Regions from separate parts of the Tepidimonas taiwanensis genome, predicted to be linked through region 2. Evidence: predicted binding sites of a transcription regulator. Region 2 holds the regulator's gene; the other holds the start of a gene.
The links. Region 2 encodes HrcA, which represses chaperone genes, less so after heat shock. Its sites were predicted from a motif close to TTAGCACTCNNNNNNNNNGAGTGCTAA; they were not measured.
Positions count from the first base shown of each region.

Region 1: the regulator HrcA is predicted to act here: its motif matches at 6,566-6,592, upstream of rpoH (RNA polymerase sigma factor RpoH).

Region 1 covers NZ_CP083911.1:1,717,012-1,727,293, forward strand. Annotated here, with positions in the region: gene LCC91_RS08060 (RNA-binding domain-containing protein) at 1-996, opposite strand, end outside; gene LCC91_RS08065 (hypothetical protein) at 1,007-1,210, opposite strand; gene LCC91_RS08070 (hypothetical protein) at 1,301-1,918, opposite strand; gene LCC91_RS08075 (AAA family ATPase) at 1,915-3,081, opposite strand; gene LCC91_RS08080 (site-specific DNA-methyltransferase) at 3,084-6,464, opposite strand; gene rpoH (RNA polymerase sigma factor RpoH) at 6,630-7,583, shown strand; gene LCC91_RS08090 (HEPN domain-containing protein) at 7,593-8,000, opposite strand; gene LCC91_RS08095 (nucleotidyltransferase domain-containing protein) at 7,997-8,335, opposite strand; gene lysS (lysine--tRNA ligase) at 8,465-10,021, opposite strand; gene LCC91_RS08105 (ABC transporter ATP-binding protein) at 10,116-10,282, opposite strand, start outside.
Region 2 covers NZ_CP083911.1:360,427-370,708, reverse strand. Annotated here, with positions in the region: tRNA gene LCC91_RS01740 (tRNA-Arg) at 1-15, opposite strand, end outside; tRNA gene LCC91_RS01735 (tRNA-Ile) at 86-162, opposite strand; gene rmuC (DNA recombination protein RmuC) at 211-1,653, shown strand; gene hrcA (heat-inducible transcriptional repressor HrcA) at 1,817-2,842, opposite strand; gene LCC91_RS01720 (NAD kinase) at 2,879-3,805, shown strand; gene recN (DNA repair protein RecN) at 3,802-5,448, shown strand; partial or broken gene rapZ (RNase adapter RapZ) at 5,445-6,356, shown strand; gene mutY (A/G-specific adenine glycosylase) at 6,341-7,462, opposite strand; gene LCC91_RS01700 (dynamin family protein) at 7,459-9,399, opposite strand; gene mutM (bifunctional DNA-formamidopyrimidine glycosylase/DNA-(apurinic or apyrimidinic site) lyase) at 9,479-10,282, opposite strand, start outside.

The sequences.
Region 1 (10,282 bases), 1.4 Mb from region 2:
CCGGTCGGGATAGCGCTCGACCACCACGCCTCCGACACCCACGTAATCCGCATGGATCAGGGCGTTGACGAACGCCTCGCGCAGCGCCTCGTGCGCGGGCGTTTCATCACGCCGCATCTCGCCCTCCAGACGGAAGGGCTGGGGCAATCCCGCGGACAGTTTGGGCCACACCCGCGTGTAGAACTGGAACAGATTGGCCTCCCAAGTCCCATCGGGGCAGAGTCGATCGGTCCAACGCAGCGCCGGATCCAGCTTCTCCCGGTAATCGACGAAATAATTTGGAACCGCCGCCGCGTCGCGCAGGGCCGCATCTTTGCCGAACATCAGCAGCCCCGCGAGTGTCAACCCCTCCTGTCCGGTCACGCGATCACGGCGCCAGCCGCCCAGTCGTTCCAGCAGATCCTGGTCCGGCAGGGCCAGCCAGGGATGATCACCCTTGACCAAACGCAAGCGCTGGCGGTACTGCAGCAGTGTGGCCGCATCCAGATCGGACAGACCGAAACCCGGAAGAATGCGCTGATCGACGGGTAACTCGTCGGCATCCGCCAACATCCGGCGGACCTCCACGTCACCAAGCCGGTAGTCACCCTCATGACGGCGCTGGTAGGTGTTACCCAACGGGTTGCCCCGCAAATAAACCGGCCGTTGGGTGCGGCTGGCGCGGGGAATGGTGACGACGAGTAACGATTTGCCATCGATGTCGATGACGCGGATATGTCCGGGCTGTACCAGATTGATACTAACCAGCCCGCGGTTGTTGAGCCCATCCCACAGGGCCTTTCGGCAGCGCGACAACTCTGCGTCCGTCAAGCCTTCGAGCCGAATCCGCCCCTCGTGTTCGACAGCCCCGAGCACCACGACACCCCCCTGCGAATTGGCCATGGCACTATAGGTTTCCCAGAAACTGCGCGGCAAGCCACCTTTGGCCGACTTGAACTCCCAGTCGTCCGTCTCGCCCGCAAGCGCCGCGGCGAGGATCCGATCGAGCAAATCCATGCCCATGGGCTCAATCTAGGGGAACCACCTTCAGCGACTCGATCCCCCAGTCGTCGACGATCTTCACCGCGATTTTGCGGTTCTCACCCCCCGCGAACGGCAGGCTCACCGCGCGGTGGATAGGGACGCAATTGGCCTTGTCTTGCTCGTGTCGCCTGCCAGTGGTCCACCGCGCACGGCGGGTAATGCGGCGGGAGTTAGAATAGACGATCATGATCTTAGACGCATTCACGCGGTAACCTTCGTCTCAATGCAGAACTCTCCGGCAAACATCATCATGCATCATGACCGAACGACACATAATTCACGAGATACTTTCCATCGATCCAACAAACTCTCGTAACCGACGAACAGCTCGAGCAAGGCTCTCCGAATTGGAACAACCCACTAACGGACGCCATACCTCTTTTACAAAAAACTGCAAATGCTCATTATAACCGCTACCCGGCTTACCGGCATCAGACTCCGATACCATTTCCACCCGATGAATTCGACTACGCGATTTACGAACAAGAGAAAGAATTAACCGCTTTGGATCATCGATTTCATCAGTGCAATGAGGAATTTTAGTCACAGAGACCCCAAAATGAACTGCGAACTTTTCTCTGTCCGCCAGCACCCAACTTTCGGCCTCTGTAACGGCCAGCCTAAGATAGAATGCACATGACCGAATCTCCAAACTCGACAGCCACTTCCGAAGCAAATCTCGCACGCAGCGCCCATCGGTATCCGCGATGCACAACACGGGCTGCACATAGCGCGCTTGATTGAGGTAACGCGGCAATGCCGGTACCAGTTCTGTGATGCCGCGCTTGTTGATCGGTTCGCCTGCCAACGACCAGCCAGGCATCACTTCCTCCACCAGTCGCTTGCCCAGCGCGCAACACAACGCATCTTCGCCAACGACGAGTATCCGCTTCATTCGAACAGCCCCAACTGCTCGACCGATTTAGGACACGTTTTGGCAACGAAGACTTCAGCAGGTGTAAGGCCGTGCTCCATTTGTTCAGTTTCTGCGGGCGTCGGTAGGCGGACGGTCGACCCATTGGGGCCTGGCTCGATCACCAAGATCGTGGCATCCGATACACTGTCCAACAGCGCCTTACTGTGCGTACTAACGATGACTTGTCGCGAGGTGGCGCGCCGCTTCAAGTCGCGTAACACACGGTCGATGAGTAGTGGAATTCTTCGTACCACCTCCTCGTGCAGAGAGAGCTCGGGTTCTTCCAGCAGGAGTAACCCTTCTCCGTCCTGCAAGGCCCAGAGCAGGCCGACGAGACGCAGCGTACCGTCGGAAAACTGGTTCTCGCGCTGCCATGCGCCCTTATCGCGCCAATGCTTGAAATTCGCCTCGAGATGCCACATACCTGTTACGACATCTTGTTCGAAACGCAACTCGGAAAAGAGCGGCACGGCTTTATCGAGTGCGGCCCATCGAATTCGCCGCAATCGTGCATCGCGCACCTTTTTCGGGGTAGCTGCAATGCGTTGCATCAACCCCTGGCCGAACGGATCCTGCTCCAGCACACGGCCGCTGATCTCGTCGCCGTGTTTAAGTAATTGGGGAACCAAATGTAGATAAGTCGTCGCGCCGAAAAAATCATATAAATCCCGAAACTCGACATTGGTGGCGATCTGTTCCAGATGCGTCTGGGTGAGCCGTTCCGGGTCCTTACGGTCTTCGTCGTTAGGACGGACAACGATCTCACGACCGTTCAGCATGACACGCTCTTGCGTCACGATAGGTCGCTGTTGCCCCTTGCCTTCGGACTTCAGCGCCAACACGTAGTGCCATATGTGGGGGGGGCTATGGGCCGTATCGTCCGTTACCTCGACCTCGATGCGGACTTCTGGGTCTCTGCGCGCATGCAGGCTACGCAGGCGGCTTAGTCCACCGCAGCGTTCCACCGCCTGCTGCAGGCCGCCGCCCTTGGCTTGCACGATGGTGCGCAAAAAACGGAAAACCTCCAGCAAGTTCGACTTGCCCGCGGCATTTGGTCCTAGTACGTAAGTCCTCGGACCGAGCGTGACATCCACCGAACGGAAATTCCGCCAATTTTTTAATATCAATCGGGTAATTTGCATACTCAATCCTTCAACAGCATTACCTTCAGCGACTCGATTCCCCGATCGTCGACGATCTTCACCGCGATCTTGCGATGATCGCCGGCCGCGAATGGCAGGCTCACCGTGCCGTGGAACGCCTGCAGTTTGGCTTCGTCCAGCTCCGCGCGGATGTTCTTTTTGAGTTTCTCCCAACCCTCGCCCTTGCCCGCCATCGGGAAGAACACCTGGCGCGGAAACAGCGAGCGGTCGTCGTAATCGGTGTCGAGCGACCACATCGCGATCTTGCTTTTGCCGCCCGAGACCAACTCGCCCTTGACGGTATCGAAATAATCAAAACCGTGCACCTCGACCTCGTACAGGCCGTCCCGGCGGCGGCGCACCTCCACCTCGGGCTGCCCCATGAGCCAGAAGCTCTGGTTGCTGGCGCGCGCCCTTTTCAGGTCCTCGGTCAGCAGGTCCGGGTTCATCTGCGCCTTGAGCGCCGTGATGCCGCGGATCGCGTCGATGTCCTTGGCCGCCTCCGGGTCGAAGGCGAAGGCGCAAAACACGATCATCTTCGGCAGCGGAAAGAGCGTGCCGGCCTCGTTCAGGGCGTGCGCCACCTGTCGCTGCTCCAGCGCCGCGTGCTCGGGACCGAAGCTCACCACCACCCGCTCGCCGGAATCCAGGTGCCCCGCCGCATGCAGGTAGCGGATTGCGGGGTCGCTGGGCAGCGGCTCCAGGTCGGCGAAGCGCAACACCTGACCGCCCCCGCCACGGATGCCGGTCTTCAGCAGCTCGTCGCGCCATTGGTGTTGCCGACCGCTCTCGCCCAGCCGCGCGACGCTTGCGTCGGCCTGCGCCGGCCCGAGCGGCTCGTCGAGCGATTTCACTGTCGGGAAGGGCACCGCCTCCACGGTGAACGGCCCGGTGATGCGCAGCTTGTTTTTGGCCACCGCCGGCTGGTCGTAGAGCAGCTCCTGATCCGCGTGGGCGGCGATCGACGCATCCATCGCGCGCTGCATCGCCTGCCGCGCGGCGTGAAAGGCCTCGAAGGCGGCGCGGGCCGCTTCCGGCCAGTCGGCCGGGAAGTCGAACGGCACCTCCCATTCGAGCAGGGCGCCGGCCATCACCTCGTCGCCGCAAGGCAGGGTTTCCTTTTTGCTCGCCGGCAGCGAAAAATCGACGGCCTTGCCCTTGCGCCCGCCTTCCGTCACCACGTAGGGCGCTGGCGGCGCGGCACGCAGCGCGGCGTTGAGATCGGCCAGCGCCGCCTCGATCGCCGGGTGCATGCGATCGTAGATCGCGTCGATTTCCTGGTTATTAGCAATAGTACTGAGGGTGATGTAAGGCTGTGCTCTGTAGATGAAGCCGCCTTTGAGCCCCTCGTGCGGGTACTTGAGCTCGTAATAGTCGTAGCTCGCCGTCATCAACCGCTGCTTGGCGAGTGTGACCGCCACGCGCGAGGTGTCGCAAGTGATCCAGCGTCGGCCCCATTTCTCGGCAACGAAAGCGGTGGTACCGGAGCCGCAGGTCGGGTCGAGCACCAGATCGCCGGGGTCGGTGGTCATCAATAGACAGCGTTCAATAACACGGTCAGATGTTTGGACTACGTAGACCTTTTGATCGCTGTAACCAGCAGCAGTATCAATCCATGAGTTCTCAAGTTGTACTAGACCAAAATCCGAATGAAATTGGCGAAAATAAGGATTGCTGCCTAAGATGACGAGCCTATTAGCCTTAACTAGTCGAGCCATGCCGTCATGATGTGTTCGCCAACTCTTTCCGCTAAGCGGGGAGTGGCTATCACCGAGAGCATCAAACACATACGTGCATGAAGGCGTATATCCAGATGAGGTAAGCACCGAGCGTTTGAAAATTCTTTGTCTTGCCTCTGCGTTTAGCTCTGCTATTTCTTCCTTGCCGATCTTCTTGAAAATTCCGCCACCGCTGTCAAGGAAGCAAAATTCAGGCTCATCCTCAATCTCACGGGCACGATATATCGGTCGATATTTAGTCCTCGACCTGTCCTTCGCGTACCACACGATGTAGTCATATACAGATGCGAGCCCCGCTTGGCCTAAAGGGGACATGCTTCTGAAATTTATCTGCGCATAAAAATTATCTATTCCAAAAATCTCATCCATCAGTTCCCGAACATGATGGACATTTTCATCAGAAATCTGCACGAAGATGCTGCCGGATTCGTGCAACAGCTCGCGCGCGAGCAACAGCCGGTCGCGCAGATAGGTCAGGTAGGAGTGAATGCCCAGCTCCCAGGTGTCGCGGAACGCGCGGATCTGTTCGGGTTCCTGCGTCAGATCTTCGTCGTTGCGGTCTTTCACGTCCCGCCGGTTGACGAAGGGCTGGAAGTTGCTACCGTATTTGATGCCATAGGGCGGATCGATGTAGATCATCTGCACCCGACCGCGCATGCTCTCCTTTTGCAGCAGGCTGTTCATCACCAGCAGGCTGTCGCCGGCGATCAGGCGGTTGGCCCAGCCTTTTTCGTGCCGGTAGAAATCAATGGCGTCACGCAGCGGCAGGTTTTCGAACGGCGCGTTGAACAGCCCGTATTGGAAGGGGCCGGATGACTGCTCGCCCCGGACCTTGCCTTCGCCCTTCATCGCCTTGCGCACCGCGGCCAGGATGCTCATCGGGTCGATGCGCTCGTGCACGTGCAGGGAGACGGTGTCGACCTCGAAGCTGGTGCGTTCGGCCTTGCCCGCCCAATTGAGATACGGCGCTTGCAGGCGCTTGAGTTCCTGCAAGGCCGCGCGCATGCGCTCGGCGTCGCCGGACGCCAGCGCGTCGTCGATCAGCGCCTCGATGCGGGCGCGCTGCGGGTCGAACTGCAGCGCCGGGTCGAGGTGGGGGTCGTAGGTCCAGCGGGTTTTGCCCGCGTCCGGGTCGGTGGCGGGGGTGACCATCCCCACCTCAGGGTTGTTCACGCGGCGGTCGCCGTGCCGGTAGGAGAGGATTTGCGCTGGTCCATCGCCCACGCCGCGCGGCGGCCGGCCGACAGCCGCGCGGCCGGCCGTGCTGGTCCGCCGGGGTGTCGTGGCGGTGGTCGCCGTCGCGGGCGCCTCCACGGGTCGCAGGTCAAAGTCGTCCGGTGGCGCAGAGTGGCTTTCGGACACGGATATTTCGGCCGGATGGCCGTCTGGCGCAGGCACGGCACGCCGCACGGAGCCGCCACGCCCCTGCCCTTTGACCAATACGCCCTGTGCGACCAGCGTGCCGTGGACTTGCCAGTATTCGTCTTCGCTCAGCGTCAGGCCGTCGGTGGCGAGCCGGGCCTCGATCTCGCGCCGCAGCCACACGTTTCCAACCGCTCGACCGTCGCTGGGCACCAAGGACAGCAAGATGCTGGCGATACGCTGGATTTTGTCGGCCGTTTGACGTGGAGGTGTCGTCGACACGTTGAACCCCTGGATGCAGCGCTCCCCTCGCGCCCAACTGACGATCGTAACAGGGTTGCCCCGGCGCCGGGCAACCCCAAGCGAAGGCGGGAACCCCGCCGTTAGCACTCGATCAAAGAGAGTGCTAATATGAACACACAATCACTGATCCGGAGAGGAGGCCCCATGACCGCGATGACCCCTGCCCTGTCGAGCGCCGCGCCGGTACCCGCGCCGGTGTGGTCGAGCACGTCGCTGACGCTGCCGCCGCTGGGAAATCTGGACGCGTACATCAGCGCGGTCAACCGCATCCCGATGCTCACGGCCGAGGAGGAGCGCGACTGCGCGCGCCGCTGGCGCGAGCAGCACGACCTGGAGGCCGCGGGGCGTCTGGTGCTGTCGCACCTGCGGCTGGTGGTAGCGATTTCGCGCCAGTACCTGGGGTATGGGCTGCCGCAGGCGGACCTGATCCAGGAGGGCAATATCGGCCTGATGAAGGCGGTCAAGCGCTTCGATCCCGCGCAGGGCGTGCGGCTCGTGAGCTACGCGGTGCACTGGATCAAGGCCGAGATCCACGAGTTCATCCTGCGCAACTGGCGCATGGTCAAGGTCGCGACCACGAAAGCGCAGCGCAAGCTGTTCTTCAACCTGCGCGCGCTCAAGCGCGACCTGCGCGCGGGCGCGGCCGACGAGGATGCCGTGCGCGAACGCCTGAGCGACGCCGAAATCGACGTCGTCGCGCGCGAGCTCAAGGTCAGCCGTGACGATGTCATCGAGATGGAAACCCGCCTGTCGGGCGGCGACGTCGCGCTCGATCCGCTGCCGGGCGACGACGGCGAAGACACCCACGGCCCGATCGCCTACCTGGCCGACCACCGCCACGAGCCGACCGCGGTGCTGGAGGCGCGCGAGCGCGAGCTGCTCGCCAGCGAAGGCATCGAGCGCGCGCTCGCGCAACTCGACGAGCGCTCGCGCCGCATCGTCACCGCGCGCTGGCTGCAGGTCAACGACGACGGCAGCGGCGGCGCGACGCTGCAGGAGCTGGCCCATGAGTATGGCGTGAGCGCCGAGCGCATCCGCCAAATCGAAGCGGCGGCGCTAAAAAAATTGCGCAAGGCGCTGGAAGCGTACGCGGCGTGACCGGTCGCTTCAGGCCGCGCGGGATTCCAGCAACGCAGCCATCGCCTCGACAAAAGTGGCGGCCTGGCCAATCAGGGTGTGGGCGTCCTCCGGCTGCACGGCCTCGCCACCGTAGTCCGCAACCATGCGGATTTCGTGCGCCCGGTTGAGCCAGCGGCCCAGTTCGGGTTTCACGTGCCCGCCCTTGACCAACCGCTGGCCGAAGATGGCGATGAGGCCGCTGTGCGTCCGTGCGACGGAGGGGTCCATGCCGCCATCCACACCCAATAGCGCGGCGCGGGCCGCATCGAACATCGCGTAGTAGGCCCGGTTGACCGCACCGTCCACATCCCCCAGCGCGAACAGCGCCTCAGCAGAGGCCAAGGCCGTTTTTGCCTTGCGGATCAACGCAGTGGTGGCGGGGTTGTCGGCGGTCACAGCGGCACGCCCTCGCGCTCGATATTGCGCAGCAGCGCCGGATTGGAGAAGGTATCCGGGTGCTCCCACTCGTCCAGCCACACGGGCAACGGCGAAATCAAGACGTTCGTTGCCAGCAGGACATCAAAGGCCGCATCGGCCATGTCGAGCTTGATGGGCAGGGTGCGCCGGCGTTCCCCGCGCAGGATGACCGCAAGATCCACGTCGCTGTCCGGCCGTGGATTTCCACGGGCGCGGCTCCCGTAAACGATGGCACCCGCCAGATCGTACCGGCCGCGGATGCGGTCGAGGAACTGGCGCGCGGCCCGCTCGGTATCCGGATCCAGGCGATGCATTCGGGTTCCCTTCGGCTGCGCAGCATGATCCGCCACGTGCGGCGCAACTATCCTAGCACGTGGGCGACGCTAACAGGGCACGGCGCGTTTCACGCCAGCCGACAAAGCGGCCGCGAAGCGTCAGCGCCCTCAACCCTCCCGGCGCAGCGCCGGGAAGAGGATCACGTCGCGGATGCTGGCGCTGTCGGTCAGCAGCATGACCAGCCGGTCGATGCCGATGCCGCAGCCGCCCGCGGGCGGCATGCCGTACTCGAGCGCGCGGATGTAGTCGGCGTCGAAGTACATCGCCTCGTCGTCGCCGGCGTCCTTGTTGGCGACCTGGGCGTGGAAGCGCGCCGCTTGATCTTCCGGGTCGTTGAGTTCCGAGAAGCCGTTGGCGACCTCGCGCCCGGTGATGTAGAGCTCGAAGCGTTCGGTGATGGTGGGGTCGGTGTCGCTGGCACGCGCCAGCGGCGAGATTTCGGTCGGGTGGTTGCAGATGAAGGTCGGCTGCCAGAGCTTGTCCTCCACCGTCTCCTCGAAATAGAGCACCTGCAGCCCGGCCAGGCTGCGGCTGTCCAGCCGCTCCTTCACCGGATCGACGCCGAGGCGACGCAACTGCGTCCGCAGCCACTCGGGATCGTCGACGCGCTCGCCCGCGTCGGTGTGGCGCAGGATCGCCTCGCGGATGGTCAGGCGCTCGAACGGCGCGTCCAGATCGACGTCACGCCCCTGATAGACGAGCCGCCCGCCCCCGCACACCGCATGCGCCACCTGGCGGATGAGCCGCTCAGTGTAGGCCATCATGTCCGCGTGGTTCCAGTACGCGGCGTAGAACTCCATCATCGTGAACTCGGGGTTGTGGCGGACGCTGATCCCCTCGTTGCGGAAGTTGCGGTTGATTTCGAACACGCGGTCGAACCCGCCAACCAGCAGGCGCTTCAGATACAGCTCCGGCGCGATGCGCAGGTACATCTCCTGATCCAGCGCGTGGTGGTAGGTGACGAACGGCCGCGCGTTGGCCCCCCCGGGGATGGGGTGCAGCATCGGCGTTTCCACCTCCAGAAAGCCGTTGCTCACCATCACCTCGCGCAGCGCGGTGACGGCGCGGCTGCGCGCGACGAAGCGCTCGCGCGCCGCGACGTCGGTCATCAGGTCCACGTAGCGCTGGCGGTACTTCAGCTCCTGGTCGTGCACGCCGTGGAACTTGTCCGGCAGCGGGCGCAGGCTCTTGACGACCAGTCGCAGCCGGTCCGCCTTTACCGAGAGCTCGCCGGTGCGGGTCTTGAACACCGTGCCCTCGGCGTAGAGGATGTCGCCCAGATCCCAATGCTTGAACGCCTCGTAGGTCGCCTCGCCCAGCGCATCCTTGGTCAGGTAGAGCTGGATGCGCCCACCGGTGGGCCCGAAGGAGGCGTCCTGGATGGTCGCGAAGCTCGCCTTGCCCATCACACGCTTGAGCATCATGCGCCCGGCCACGCTCACGCGCGCCTGCAGCGGCTCCAGCAGCTCGTTGCTCATGTGGCCGTACTCGGCCTGCAGTCCCTCGGCCGTGTGCTGCGGGCGCACATCGTTGGGGAATGCCACCGGCCCGCCCTGCTGGGCTGCGGCACGCAACGCCCGCAATTTCTCGCGGCGCTCGGCGATCAGCGGGCTGTCCGCGTGGGCGTCGGCGGGGGTCGGTTCGGTCGGGGGCTGGGTGGTCATGGCGTCGGCAACGAAAAACGGGCCTTGCGGCACCGGTGCGCAAAGCCCGTTATTGTAGGTGGCGGGGCCCGACACACGCCGGGCGGCCCGCTGCTCAGGCGGTGGCGGCTTCGCCCAGGTACGCGGCGCGCACCTTCGGGTCGTCCAGCATTGCCTTGGCCTCGCCGGTCATCAGGATCTCACCCGAGTCCATCACGTAGCCGCGGTCGGCCACCTGCAGCGCGCGGCGGGCATTCTGCTCGACCAGCAGCACCGTCATGC
Region 2 (10,282 bases):
CTGAGCTACAGCCGCATCGCTGAAGCCGAAAGTATACACGATTTTTTTCGGCTTTCGGCGTGACACGCGGGTGCTACGTGCCACCTGGTAGGGCGTGCTGGACTCGAACCAGCGACCAAGGGATTATGAGTCCCCTGCTCTAACCGACTGAGCTAACGCCCCGACCGTCGGCTATTCTATCGGGCCACACGACTGCGCCCCGAGCCGACCATGACCATCGACCCCGCCATCGCCGCCGCGGTCCTGAGCCTGCTGGCCGTGTTGCTGCTGCTGGCGCTGTGGCTGCGCCTGCGGCAGCCGGCCATGCCGCCGGAACTCGCGGCGCGACTGGCACTGCTGGAGCAGCAGGTCCAGTCGCTGGCGAATGGCGCCGCGCGCACCGAAGCGGGCGTGCAGCGATTGGAAGACGCGCAGCGCGACTTCACACAGGAAGCCACACGACAGAGCGACGCCGCGCGCCAGACGCTGGATGCCCGGCTGGCGCAGATGGTGGACGAATCGCGCCACGGCCGCGCCGAGCTCGCTGCGGCGCTGCAGCAGTTCGCTGCGCGCTTCGAGCAGCGCATCGGCGGGTTCGACACCTCGATGACCGCGCGCTTCGATGCGCTGCAACAGGCCGTGCTGCACACGCTGCGCACACTGGCCGCCGACACGCAGCGGCAGACGGAGCAGATGCGCACCGCGCTCAACGAACGGCTGGCCGCGATCCAGGCCGACAACAACGCACGGCTGGAGGAGATGCGCCGGACCGTGGACGAGAAGCTCCATGCCACGCTGGAGCAGCGCCTGGGCGAGTCGTTCCGATTGGTGAGCGAGCGGCTGGAGCAGGTGCACGCCGGCCTGGGGGAGATGAAGACACTTGCCGGCAGCGTCGGCGACTTGAAGCGTGTGATGACCAACGTGCGCACCCGCGGCACCTGGGGCGAGGTGCAGCTCGGCGCGATCATCGAGAGCCTGCTCACGGCCGATCAGTTCGAGCGCAACGTGCGCACGGTCGAGGGCAGCGACGAGCGGGTCGAGTTCGCGATCAAGATGCCGGGGCGCGTGGACCACGAGGTCGTGTGGCTGCCGATCGACTCGAAGTACCCAGTCGAGGATTACCAGCGCCTGCTCGACGCGCACGACAGCGGCGACAAGGAGCTGGTGCAGCGCGCCACGCAGGCCTTTGCCGCGGCGCTGAAGAACGAGGCGCGCAAGATCCGCGAAAAGTATCTCAGCCCGCCGAAGACGACGGACTTCGCCATCCTGTTCGTGCCGACCGAGGGACTCTTCGCGGAGGTGTGCCGCATCCCCGGCATGGTGGAGGCGCTGCAGAACGAGCACCGCGTCGTCGTCGCCGGGCCGACGACGCTGGCGGCGATGCTCAACAGCCTGCGCCTCGGCTTTCGCACGCTGGCGATCGAGAAGCGCTCTTCCGAGGTGTGGGCGCTGCTGGCCCAGGTCAAGACGGAGTTCCGCAAGTTTGGCGAGACGATCGAGGCCACGCGCCGCTCGATCGACACCGCCGCGCGCAAGTTCAACGACCTGGGCGTGCGCACGCGCGCAATCGAGCGCCGGCTGCGCGGGGTGGAGGAACTGCCCGCGGCCGCCAACGCCGACACCGGCGCGCTTGGGCTGGCCGAAGACGACGACGCGGACGAACCGACCGTGTGAGGACCATGCGACCACACACCGCTTGACGTCGCCTGCCCCCCCACGAACGAGGCAGGGGCCGCCGGGGTGAACGCCGCCCGCCCCAGCGGCAGAGGCACCTCTTCCTGCGAACGAGAAATTGCCAGGCCGCCGCAGGCGGTACCGGGAGAAACCGCCGCGAGGCTCAGTCCGCGCGTGTCTGGCTCAGCGCGTTGCCGACCAGCTTGGCGGTGATGTCGACGATCTGGATCATGCGGTCGTAGGGCATGCGTTGCGGCCCGATGACGCCAAGCGTCCCCACCACCTGCCCGTCGACCTCGAACGGGGCGCTCACCACCGACAGCTCCTCGTACGGGACGACCTGGCTCTCCCCGCCGATGAAAATGCGCACGCCATCGGCCTGGCTGGAGACGTCGAGCAGCCGCATCACCTGGGTCTTTTGCTCGAACAGGTCGAACAGCCGCCGCAGGTTGTCCATGTTGCGGGCAAAGTCGTCGACTTCCAGCAGGTTGCGCTCGCCGGCGATGACCACCTCGTCGTTCTGCGCCGCTTCGCTGCCGGCCTCCACCGCCTTGACCATCAGGCTGGCGATCTCGCCGCGCAGCGCGTCCACCTCGTGCCGCAGCCGCTCGCGCACTTCGTCGAGCGTCAGCCCCGCGTAGTGCGCGTTGAGGAAATTGGCCGCCGTCTGCAGCTGGTCCTGCGTGAATTCGGTGGTCGGATGCAGGATGCGGTTCTGCACATCGCCGTCGGGCGACACCAGGATCACCAGCACGCGCCGCTCTGACAGCCGCACGAACTCGATGTGCCGAAAAACCACCGGCCGCCGCGGCACCCGCACCACGCCGACGAAGTGCGACAACTGCGACAGCAGCTGCGCCGCCTGGCTGATCACCTGTCGCGGCTGCTCCGCCGCCAGCGTTGCCGGGGTCGGCAGCGCCTCGATCGCCGGCAGCTCCGAGCGGCGCACGGTCAGCATCGTGTCCACGAAGTAGCGGTAACCGCGCGGCGTCGGCACACGCCCGGCCGACGTGTGGGGACTCGCGACCAGGCCCAGTTCCTCCAGGTCGCTCATGACGTTGCGGATCGTCGCGGGCGACAGATCCAGCCCCGCGGCTTTCGACAGCGTGCGTGAGCCCACCGGCTGTCCGTCGGCGATGTAGCGCTCGACCAACGCCTTGAGCAGCAATCTGGAACGCTCGTCTAACATCATGGCAGCGTCAACATGGCATGGTGTAATTTGAGCATGAATCGTGCCCCTTTGTCGTCCACCGCCGAAACGGCCGCCGGTGCCGACGCGCTGCGCTACCGGCGGGTGGCCCTGGTGGGCAAGTATCACGCCAGCGGCAGCCGCGACGCGCTGGAGCGCGTGGTGCATTTTTTGCACGACCAGGGGTGCGAGGTGACGCTGGAGCGTGACACCGCGCAGCACATCGGCGCGCTCGGCGATGCAGTGCGCGACGTGCCCGGCATCGGCGCCCATTGCGAGCTGGCGCTGGTCGTCGGGGGCGACGGCACGATGCTGGGCATCGGCCGCCAGCTCGCGCCGTTTGGCGTGCCGCTCATCGGGATCAACCAGGGGCGGCTCGGCTTCATCACGGACATCCCCCTCGACCGCTTTGCAGAAACGCTGCCAGCGATGCTGCGCGGTAACCACGATGAGGAGCGCCGCGCGCTGATGCAGGCCGGCGTCTGGCGCGACGGCCACTGCGTGTTCGAGACCATCGCGATGAACGACGTGGTGGTCAACCGTGGCGGCGCGCCCAGCATGGTGGAGCTGCGGGTCGAGGTCGACGGCCACTTCGTCGCCAACCAGCGTGCCGACGGGTTGATCATCGCGTCGCCCACCGGCTCCACCGCGTACGCGCTTTCGGCCGGTGGCCCCCTGCTGCACCCGTCCATCGCCGGGTGGGTCATGGTGCCGATCGCGCCGCACACGCTGTCCAACCGCCCGATCGTGCTGCCGAGCGACGGCGAGATCGCGATCGAGGTCGTCGCGGGCCGGGACCCGAGCGCACACTTCGACATGCAGACGTTCACCAGCTTGCTGCCCGGCGACCGTATCACGGTGCGCCGCTCCGCGCACACGCTGCGCCTGCTGCACCCCGTCGGCTGGAGCTACTTCGACACGCTGCGGCGCAAGCTGCACTGGAACGAGGGGGTGGTGGCATGAGCTGGCTGCGCCTGGCGGTGCGCGATTTTGTCATCGTGCGCGCGCTGGACCTGACGCTGGCACCGGGCTTCACGGCGCTGACCGGCGAGACCGGTGCGGGCAAATCGATCCTGATCGATGCGCTGCAACTGCTGCTGGGCGGCCGCGCCGACGCCCACGTCGTGCGGGAGGGAGCGGCGCGCGCCGAGGTCGCCGGCGAGTTCGACGTCCCCGCCCCGGCCGCCGCGTGGCTGCAGGACAACGGCTTCGACGTCCCGCCCGACGAGCCGCTGCTGCTGCGCCGCACGGTCGACGTGCAGGGGCGCAGCCGCGGTTGGATCAACGGCAGCCCCGCCACGGCCGCGCAGTTGCGCGCGCTGGGCGAACACCTGGTCGACATCCACGGCCAGCATGCGTGGCAGAGCCTCACCCGGGCCGATGCCGTGCGCGAGCTGCTCGACCGCTACGGCCGCATCGACACGCGGCCGCTGCGCGCGGCGTGGGACGCGTGGCGCAGCGCGCTGGCGACGCTGGAGGCCGCCACCGCCGGGCAGGCCGCGCGCGACGAGGAGCGCGATCGGTTGCAATGGCAAATCGACGAGGTGGCGCGCCTGGCCCCCGGCGACGACGAGTGGGACGAGCTCAACCAGCGGCACGCGCGCCTAACCCACGCCCAGACGCTGATCGACGCGGCACGCGCGGCCCTGGCCGCGCTCGATGACGACGAGGCGGGCGCGACGCGCGCGCTGGCGCAGGCCGTGCACCGGTTGCGCGAGCAGCAGCACATCGACCCGGGGCTGGGCGCGATCGCCGACGTGCTCGAACAGGCCGGGGCGCAGATCGCCGACGCGTGCCGGGATCTGCAACATCACGCGCAGCACACCGAACTCGACCCGGAGGCACTGGCCGCACTGGACGAACGCCTGTCGCGCTGGCTGGCGCTGGCGCGGCGCTACCGCTGCCCACCGCCGGAGCTGCCCGCGCGCTGGCACGCGTGGCAGACGCGCCTGCGCGAGCTGGAGCGCGTGGCCGACCTCGACGCGTTGCAGGCCGAAGTCCGGCGCACCCAACAGGCGTACCAGAGCGCAGCGCAGGACGTCTCCCGGGCGCGCGCGGCCGCGGCGCAGCGCCTCAGGACGGCCATCACCGCGATGCTGCCGACACTGGGGATGGCGGGTGGCCGCGTCGAGGTGCGGCTCGAACCGCTCGCCGAGCCGCAGGCCAGCGGCCTGGAGCGGGTGGAACTGCTCGTCGCCGGCCACGCAGGGGCCACGCCGCGGCCCGTGGCCAAGGTCGCGTCCGGTGGCGAGCTATCGCGCCTCGCACTCGCGATCGCGGTCGAGACCAGCCAGCTGGGCGAAGCGCCGACGCTCATCTTCGACGAAGTCGACAGCGGCATCGGCGGCGCGGTCGCGCACACGGTGGGGCGGCTGATGCGCCGGCTCGGTGACGACCGTCAGGTGCTGGCCGTCACCCACCTCGCGCAGGTCGCGGCGTATGCGCACCACCACCTGCGCGTTACCAAGGTGCACGAGGGCGGCGCGACGCACAGCGACGTCGAGCCGCTGGACGGCGAGGCCCGCGTCGAGGAGCTGGCGCGCATGCTGGGCGGCAGCGGATCGGACGTCTCGTTGGCACACGCACGGGAGCTGCTGCAGGCATGACGTCCCCCCACCTCGCTCCCACGTCACCCGCGCCCGCGCCTGTGAGCGCCGCCGAGGCGCTGCAGGTGGTGCTCATCACCGGCATGTCCGGCTCGGGCAAGTCCGTCGCCCTCCATGCGCTGGAGGACGCCGGCTATTACTGCGTGGACAACCTGCCGCCAGAGCTGCTGGAGGCCTTCATCGAGGTCGAGCGCGGACACGGGGCGGTGCGCGTCGCGGTCGCGATCGACGTGCGCAGCGCGGCTTCGCTGCCCGGGCTGCCGCAGCGCCTCGCCGCGCTGCCGGCACGGGGCGTCGCGCTGACGGTGCTGTTTCTGGACGCCACGGACGACGTCCTGCTGCGGCGTTTTTCCGAGACGCGGCGCCTGCACCCCCTGTCGGCCCACGGCAGCACGGACCAGCGGCGCGCCCTGGTCGATGCGCTGGTGCTGGAGCGCGAGCTGCTGGCCCCGCTGCGCGACGGGGCGCTGGTGATCGACACCAGCCACCTGAAAGCGTCGCAGCTGCGCACGGCGGTCAAGCGGTCGGTGCCGCATACGCCCAACACGCTGACGCTGGTGTTCGAGTCGTTCGCGTTCAAGCGCGGCGTGCCGATCGATGCCGATTTCGTGTTCGACGCGCGCATGCTGCCCAACCCGCACTACGAGCCGGAACTGCGCCCGCTGACCGGCCGGGACGCCCCGGTGGCGGCTTATCTGGCCGCGGAACCGGAAGTCGGTGCGCTGCTCGACCAGATCGCCACCTTTTTGCAGCACTGGTTACCGGCGATGGTGCGCGACCACCGCAGCTACGTGACCGTGGCCATCGGCTGCACCGGCGGGCAGCACCGCTCGGTTTATCTGGTGGAGCGGCTGGCCGAGCGCTTCGCCCGCGACTGGCCCGTGCAGCGCCGTCACCGCGAGCTGGACGCCGCGTCGTCGGAAACCAGCGCCTGGAGCCACGAGCGCACCGGCGCGGGCAGCCCCAGCGCCAACGCCTCGGCCGGCGACCACCACGCCCCCTGATCGGCCACGACGCCCGGGGCCTGGGGCGCCGTCCCCGCCGCGGCGTCTGCCGCCGACAGCGGTAGCCGGCACAGCACCGGCTGCAGCCGCAGATCGCGGTGCGTCAGCGCGTGCGTAAATGCGGCCATCCATTGCGCGGACCGACCGGGTGCGTCCGCCGACCACGCGCGCAACGGGGTTTCGTCCTCCAGCACCGGTGGCGCCCACAGGCCGGCCCAGATCCCGCGCGCCGGTCGGCGCTGCAGCCACCACGCGCCGTCGTCGCGCACATAGAGCGGCAGACACCACGCGATCGTGCGCCGCGGCGCTGTCCGCCCGCGCCGCGGCCACGCGGTCGGCGCGCCCGCCGCGCGGGCCCCGCACCCCGCCGCCACGGGACACGCGTCACAGCGGGGGCGCGTGCGGGTGCACACCGTCGCGCCCAGGTCCATCAGCCCCTGGGTATACGCCGCCATCGCGTCCGCCGTGGCGTCGTCCGGAATCAGCGACTGGGCCGTCGCCCACAACGCGCGCTGCGCCGCCGGGCGCGACAAATCGTCGTCGAGCGCCAGCCAGCGCGCCAGCACGCGCCGCACGTTGCCGTCCAGGATCGAGCGGCGCTCACCGAAACAAAACGCTGCGATCGCCGCCGCGGTCGAGTCGCCGATACCCGGCAGCGTCGCGAGCACCTGCGCGCTTTCAGGGAAGCGCCCGCCGTGCCGCGCGACCACCGCCTGCGCGCAGGCGTGCAGATGCCGCGCGCGGCTGTAGTAGCCAAGCCCGCTCCACAGCGCCAGCACCTCGTCCAGCGACGCCGCCGCCAAGGTCTGCACGTCCGGAAAACGCGCGAGGAAGCGCCCGTAGTAACGCAGCACCGTGGTCACCTGCGTCTGCTGCAGCATCACCTCCGACAGCCAGACCCGGTACGGGTCGCGCGTACCCTGCCACGGCAGCCCGTGGCGGCCATGCACGCGCTGCCACGCCACGACGGCGGAGAAAAAATCCCGAGGCGGCAAAACCGATCCGCTCACACCGCGCTCGACGCCGGTGTCGGTGCCGGCTCGGGAACGATGAGCCCCTCCACCAGCGAACGCAAGGCCTGCATGTCGCTGGCATGGGCCGCCTGCTGCATACGCAAGTCGGCCAATCGCTCTTCCAGCCCCTCCGACGCGCTGGCCAATCGTTGGATCGTCTCCAGACGCTGCGCAAAATGGCGCCGACGCTCGCGCAGTTGGGCGTCGACCTGCGCCGCCGCGGCCTTGTTCCATGTCTCGACATCTTCCAGCGCCTCGTCGAACACCCGCTTGAGTCGCTCCAGGATGGCCTTGGCGACACGCTGTGCGTACGCCGCCTGCGCGAGCCGCCACGCGTTCGTCAGGCTGAGCACGTCGGCATGCGCCACCTCGATTTCGCGCAGCGATGCCGCGTGGGCGGACAGGTCCAGCGTACCCGGCACCTGCAGCGAAAACCCAAACTCAGCGTTGAGGTTGCGAAACGCGCCGCGCAGCATGGCTTGCACCTCGTCCGCCTTGCGCTGGGCCTCGGCGAAACGCGCGTGCAAGCGCGCGAACGTCTCCTGGTACGCACGCCGCACCCCGAGCTTGAGCCCCGATTGATGCAACGCCGACGACAAACCTGCGACCTCGGTCTGCAACGCCTGCGCGCTGAGGCTCCCGAACAATTCACGCAGAAGTTTCATGTGTACGCTGCGCAGTGCCTGTATCCGCATGGCACCCGCGTCGAACTCCTGCTGCTCCTGCTCGATACGGCGGCGCAACTGGGTCATCTGGGCTGCGTTTTTGCCGCGCAAGCCTTCGAGCTCCTCGATCTGCTCGTCACGTACCGCGGCCTCGCGCTGCTCGTGTCGGCCAATCGCCTGTAACACCTCGGTGCGCAACACCTCGAGCTGTGACCCCAGCGCGTCGCGACGGCGCAACAACACCTTGTCAGCCAAGGCCCGCTCGAAGTGAAGCAGCCGGCTGTGTTCCAACAGCGCCTCATCCCCGCGTACCTTCGCGAGCAACCCCTTCTGCGCCGAGACGGCGATGACTTGCTCAGCGGGAAGCCCGAGGACATGCGCCGTTTCCGCACGCTGACGTTCGATCTGAGCCTGCACCGCTTCGGGGGCGCTGAGATCGTCCCACAGCACGTCGACCTTGTTGAGCACGACCAATCGAGCGCCCGCCTCACGCGCGCCGGCGGCGAGGTGTTCCCGCCAAATGGCGAGATCCGACTTGCTGACACCCGCATCGGCCGCCAGCACGAACACCACGCCCTCCGCCATGGGCAGCAGGCTCATGGTCAATTCCGGCTCCGCGCCGATCGCATTGAGCCCCGGCGTATCGAGGACCACCAGTCCCTGCTTCAGCAGGGGATGCGCCATATTGATCATCGCATGGCGCCACCGGGGCACCTCCACCAGCCCGTCATCGTTGAGGGGGGGGTTGTCATCGGGCCGCTCATCGTGCCAAAACCCCAGCGCCCGCGCCGTCTCGACGGGCACCCATTGCACCTCGGACACCGTGTCGATGGCTTGGGCGAGCTGCTCGGCGTCATTGACGTCGAGGTCGATCCGCTTCCATCGCTCCGGGGCGGTTCGCCATTCCATGAGCGATTGCGGTTGCAGCCGCGTTTCGATCGGCAGCAGCCGCAGGCAAGGTGGCAGTTCGGGGTCGTACCCCAACTCCGTCGGGCACATGGTCGTGCGCCCCGCGCTCGCAGGCATGATCCGACGCCCATAACCGGCGAAAAACACCGCATTGATGAGTTCGGACTTACCGCGCGAAAACTCCGCGACGAAGGCCACCATCACCTTGTCCGACAGCAGGTGTCGCTGCAGTCGCTCGATGCGGCTGCGCATGCCGACATCCAGCAGATCCCTCGCCGCCAGGACGTCGATCAAATGCTGCAGCCGTTGCGCCTGTTCGCGCCGCCAGGCGTAATGCGCGTCGAAATCGTTCGCAAACATATCCGGTCCTCCTCTGAGTGGCATCAGCGGTCTTGCCGTTGCGGTGCGTCGCCCGCGACGCAGACTTCATACCGCCATGCTACCGCGCCTGGCAGCGCGGACAGAAATAGGTCGAACGCTGCCCCTGCCGGATGCAGCGGATCGGCGTGCCGCACACCCGGCACGGCTGCCCCGCGCGGTCGTACACCCACGTCTCGAGCTGGAAGCACCCCATGTGCCCGTCGGCGCTGAAGTCACGCAGCGTGCTGCCGCCCACCGCCAGCGCGCGCTGCAGCACCTCGCGCACCGCACCGTGCAGCCGCGCCACGCGCGCGCGGCTGAGTCGCATCGCCGGTGTCGTGGGTCGGATGCGGGCCAGAAAGAGCGACTCGTTGGCGTAGATATTGCCCACGCCAACGACCACGTCGCCCGCCATCAGCACGGTCTTGATCGGCGCGCGCCGGCCGCGCAGCGCCGCGTGGAATTGCTGCGGCTCGAAGGCGTCCTCCAGCGGCTCCACGCCCAGCCCGCCCAGCAGGCGCTGCGCCATGGGGTCGTCCTGCCGATCCGCGTACACCACGGCACCGAAGCGCCGCGGGTCGTGCAGCCGTAGCGTCCCCCGGTCCGTCACGAGGTCGAAGTGGTCGTGCCGCCCGGCGGGTTCGGGCACCGTCAGCCAGCGCAGGCTCCCGGACATCCCCAGGTGCAGCAGCAACAGCCCCTGATCCAGCTCGAACAGCAGGTATTTCCCCCGGCGCCGCACGGCCACCACCCGGCGACCGGTCAGCGCCTGCGGGGCCACGCCCAGCGGCCAGCGCAGGGGCAACCCCATCCGCACCGCCGCGACGCGCGCGCCCTCCAGATGAGGCGCGACGCGCGTGCGGGTCACTTCGACTTCCGGCAA